DNA from 2 places in the Fontibacillus forbon genome. Region 1 is predicted to be linked to the other one. Evidence: predicted binding sites of a transcription regulator. Region 1 holds the regulator's gene; the other holds the start of a gene.
What was found. The regulator Rex, encoded in region 1, represses fermentation and respiration genes when NADH is low (regulators of the CRP and FNR family bind a similar motif). The targets are predictions, from matches to a motif close to TTGTGAAATATTTCACAA.
Positions count from the first base shown of each region.

Region 2: a site for Rex is predicted at 984-1,001, ahead of ACLB09_RS14720 (TorD/DmsD family molecular chaperone). Genes of this name have one in related genera too.

Region 1 is NZ_JBKGFV010000001.1:806,283-808,486, reverse strand. It holds gene ACLB09_RS03740 (amidohydrolase) at 1-499, opposite strand, end outside; gene ACLB09_RS03735 (redox-sensing transcriptional repressor Rex) at 477-1,139, opposite strand; gene dinG (ATP-dependent DNA helicase DinG) at 1,176-2,204, opposite strand, start outside.
Region 2 is NZ_JBKGFV010000003.1:585,046-587,249, forward strand. It holds gene ACLB09_RS14710 (MFS transporter) at 1-74, opposite strand, end outside; gene mobA (molybdenum cofactor guanylyltransferase) at 239-937, shown strand; gene ACLB09_RS14720 (TorD/DmsD family molecular chaperone) at 1,221-1,907, shown strand.

The DNA of each region.
Region 1 (2,204 bases):
AAGCCACCGCTTCGTCCAGCTTGTGCTGTTGAACTTCCGGCGGGCACAAGCCGATGACGCCGCGTGTCAGCACGGCGCGAATGCCCGATTGCTCGACGACGGCAGCCACCTGGTCCATATGATCATACATGTCCAGGAACGTGGTCGTACCGCCTTTGAGCATCTCCAGAACCGATAACGCCGTGCCCCAGTAGACGTCTTCCCCGGTAAACTTCGCTTCCATCGGCCACATTTTTTCCTGAAGCCAAGTCTGGAGCACCATATCGTCGCCGTAACCGCGAAGCAGAGACATTGCCGCATGACCATGCGTATTTACAAGGCCCGGCATAAACAGCAGGCCTTTCCCGTCAAAGGTTTCGGCTCCCTCCACCCCTTCGGGACGGGCTTCGCCGATGTAGGTTATCGTGCTGCCTTCAACCAGCATATAGCCGCGAATTACCGGGTTTTCCCGGTCCGGAACGGCAAATGTGCCGTCTTTAATCAACCATTTTCGAGTCATGCTCACTATGTTCCTTTCCTCCATCCAAATAATAAGCCAAACTGATCAGATCGGTTGTGAAATCCGCCGCATGAACGCGCACCCCGGCAGGAACCTTAAGGATCGTGGGAGCAAAGTTCAAAATCGCCTCGATTCCGGCGGCGACGAGCTGATCGGCCACGCGCTGCGCTTCCACGTCCGGCACCGTAATAATTCCGATGCGGATATGATTGCCCTTCACGGTTTCGACCAGATCTTCGATCGGCTGGACCGTGATATTGTTGATCTGGGTTCCGATTTTCCCCGGAGACGCATCAAACACGGCGACGATTTTCATATTGTCCTTCAGATACGCGTTGTAATTGGACAACGCTTGCCCGAGATTACCGGCACCGATCAGGGCCACATTAATCTGCTGGTCCAAATTTAAAATTTGCCGGATTTTTTCGATCAGATAGGAAACGTCATACCCGATCCCCTTGCGGCCGAAGTCGCCAAAATAAGCAAGATCCTTACGGATTTGAGCGGGGTTGAGATCCAGCTTTTGCCCCAGCTCCTGGGAAGAAACCGTCGGGACTTCCCGGCGGCTGAGTTCATTAAGAAATCGTAGATACACCGGCAATCTGCGTACTACGGCATCTGAGATTTTTTCCGATTTCATTGGTTATCCCCCTAATAGGCGCGATTTGAAGAACAATTATTGTTCATCTGCGTTCAGCCATTCCGAAATTCGAGGAACCATCTGCCCTAGCGGCATATGCTCCATTTTCGGTCCGGGCAAAGAATATAAAAAGTATTTTCCGTAGTAAGATTCCAAGATGCGTGTATCGTAAACAACCACGATGCCGCGGTCCTGAGAAGACCGCACCAGCCGTCCGAAGCCTTGCTTGAAACGGATGACGGCCTGCGGAACGGACAGCTTCATGAACGGATTTTTCTTCTCCTGCTGAAGCCGTTCGCTCTTCGCTTCCACGAGCGGATGGTTGGGTGGCTGGAAAGGCAGACGGACGATAGCGAGGCTTGTAAGAGCCTCTCCGGGTATATCCACCCCTTCCCAAAAACTGCTGGTTCCGAGCAGCACGGAGGCATTTTGGCCCTGGAAACGGCGGGTCAGCTTGGTCCGGCTTCCGCTGTCCATCCCCTGCCCGATCACGGTGATCCCTTCGGTGGCCAACAGCTCCTTCAAAGGGTCGTAAACCTGTCTTAACATCCGGTAAGAGGTGAACAGAACCAGCATGCGACCCTTGGTGACGATCGCCGTATCGGCGAGGGATTTCACCAGGGTACTTACAAAATGATCGTCACCGACACTGCCCTTGACGCTTGGAAAATCCCTGGGAATAACCAGTAGCGCCTGATCACGGTAATTAAACGGCGAAGGCAGCATCGAAGTAATCAGCTTGTCCTCCTCCGCAGCTTCCCCGAGTCCAAGCTGCTCGATCATATACTGGAACGATTTATCGACGGACAAAGTTGCCGAAGTCATAACTACGCTCTTCTTCTTGTCGAAGAAATATCCCTTCAACTGGGCGCTTACATCGATCGGAACGGCAAAAATTTGCAGCGAGCGGCTGCGGTAATTGCCGTTGCCTTCGATCCAGTACACCGTACCGGGATCCTCCAGCTTTATAAAGAAACGCAGAGCATCGCGTTCACTTCCCAAATCTTTTAGTAAGCCGCTGATATCGGTCATGAGGCTCTCGGATCCATAATCGTTATCGTCTTC
Region 2 (2,204 bases), on a different contig from region 1:
ATGAAAAAGTTGAGCAGCCCCAAGGGCAATTTAGATGAAGACGAGAATTGGGTATTGTCCCGCAAGCGCGCCATTCCTTTCTGTCCGACTCCAGTTCGTTCTTTGCATCTATTCATTTCGAAAAGTGACTATGTTCTCAATGTAACACACAGATGAAAGGGGATACAAACCATCTTCTTTTTGTTTTTCCAGTATTTGTTTCAGAAAGGGGAAGATTCTGATCGAGATTACGGCTATTATTCTCGCCGGTGGGAAATCGAGCCGGATGGGTCAAAATAAAGCGCTCCTTCCGGTGGGTGGTATTCCGGTCATTGAAAGACTTATTCGCGAGCTGGAGGGAGTTGCCGCAGAGATCCTTATCGCGGGAGGATCTCAGCCGGAAGCCTACCGTCACCTGGGAAAAGATGTCATTTCAGACGTCTTTCCTGGCTTGGGCCCATTAGCCGGTTTGCACGCCGGACTACAGGCTGCCTCTACTTCCTGGAGCCTCGCGGTGGCATGCGACATGCCTTTTGCCAACAGGGACGTGTTCCAATGGTTGGCGGAACAGGCTCTGCTGGCAGAAAAGAATCAGAAGGATCAGAAAGAAGGCGCTATAAGCAGTGCAGCAGGCAGCGTCATCAGCAGCAAGCATGGGGAAGGTACGGCAAACAGTGGACTAGAGGCTATTATCCCGGTGGTGCAAGGGCAGGTTCAGCCCCTGCTAGCATTATACCGCCGTAGCGTGCTGCCGGGTCTGGAGCGGGAGCTGCAAGCAGGGAACTTAAAGCTGACCCGGTGGACGGAAACGTTGCGGGCCGAATATGTGAATGGCTCGGCGTTGGCCGCGGCTGCTGGAATGCCGCAGGAGCGGATTCCCTTCAATATGAACCATCCCAGGGACTATCGGCAGGCGCTGGATTGGTTGGATGCTTCGACTGACAAAGGCATGAGTTGAGAGAACGCTGAACGGCTTCAAATTATTAAAATTACTTGTTAATATTTTGTCAAAAATATCACATAAAGCGCTTTCATTATGCAGTATAATATGAAGCGAAGATACATGACCCCCTTAATCATGTGTCGGTATATGTACCTTGGATGATTTCCGGTGAGATAAGGAAGTCATCTTTTTTTAAATGAAGAATACATTTGTTGTGTCAGGCTCAATGCATGTCAACAAAGCGCATGAAGAAGCATTGAATCAGCAATGAATGACTTAAATCAGGGAGATGACCGATATGACCACGCTGTATAAGGAGCTTGTGCAAATCCCGGAGGAGCAAGCCCGTTGGATGGGGATGAGAGGCTGGGTGTACCAGTTGCTTATGGATTTTCTAAGCCGTCCGCCGCGGATGTCGCTAATTGCCCAGTGGCGCAGAAGGGTCGAACTGAAAAATACAATTCCCATGTGCCAGGGCGGAAAGAGACTAAAGAGCTACCTGGAAAGCATTCCTGAAGAGAATTTCCGGCGTGTCTGTTATGAGGAGGCGGAAGAATTCGACCGTCTGTTTACGGGTCACAGCGCCAAAATCGCCGCTTGCGAAAGTCTGTTCCTTGCAAAAGAAAAAGGTGCCGATGCTTTTGCCTGTCTCTCGGAAATCCGGGATACTTACATGGAAAGCGGCGTGGTCTTTAATAAAATCTCCGGCGAACATGACGATCATATTTCGCTGGAACTGGAGTTTATGGCGGTATTAAGCGAAGAGATGCTGGGTAAAGTGGGCCTCCGCGAGAGCTGCCTTGAGCTGACGGATGTGCAGATTCAGTTTCTTAAATCCCATCTTCTGTACTGGGCGCCCGCCTTTTCCGCCGAACTGGCCGCTACAACCACAAGCACGCTCTATACCGGTCTGGCGGAGCTGCTCGTTGAGTTTCTTGAGATGGATTTGCAGAACCTCTGCGCATGGAGAGAACTGCAAGGATAGCGTTTGAAGATTATAACACCTGAAGATAGATAAAGTTCGATGACAATAACTTTCAAGATAAGAAGAAATAAGCTGTGAGCCACCGGGGACTTAGGTCTTTGGTGGTTTTTTGCATGCGGGAGGGAGTACGAAGATGCCGGTTATTCCGGTAGTTACACGGGTCGAAAGGATATCTGAGAAAATTAGCTGTAAAACCTACAGTTTATTATTGCGATATGCCGGATTTAGTGAAGATAACTGGAAAACCTACAGTTAAATTTCGGCTAGAGCGAGAATTCGGCGATTTTTGCTTCAAAT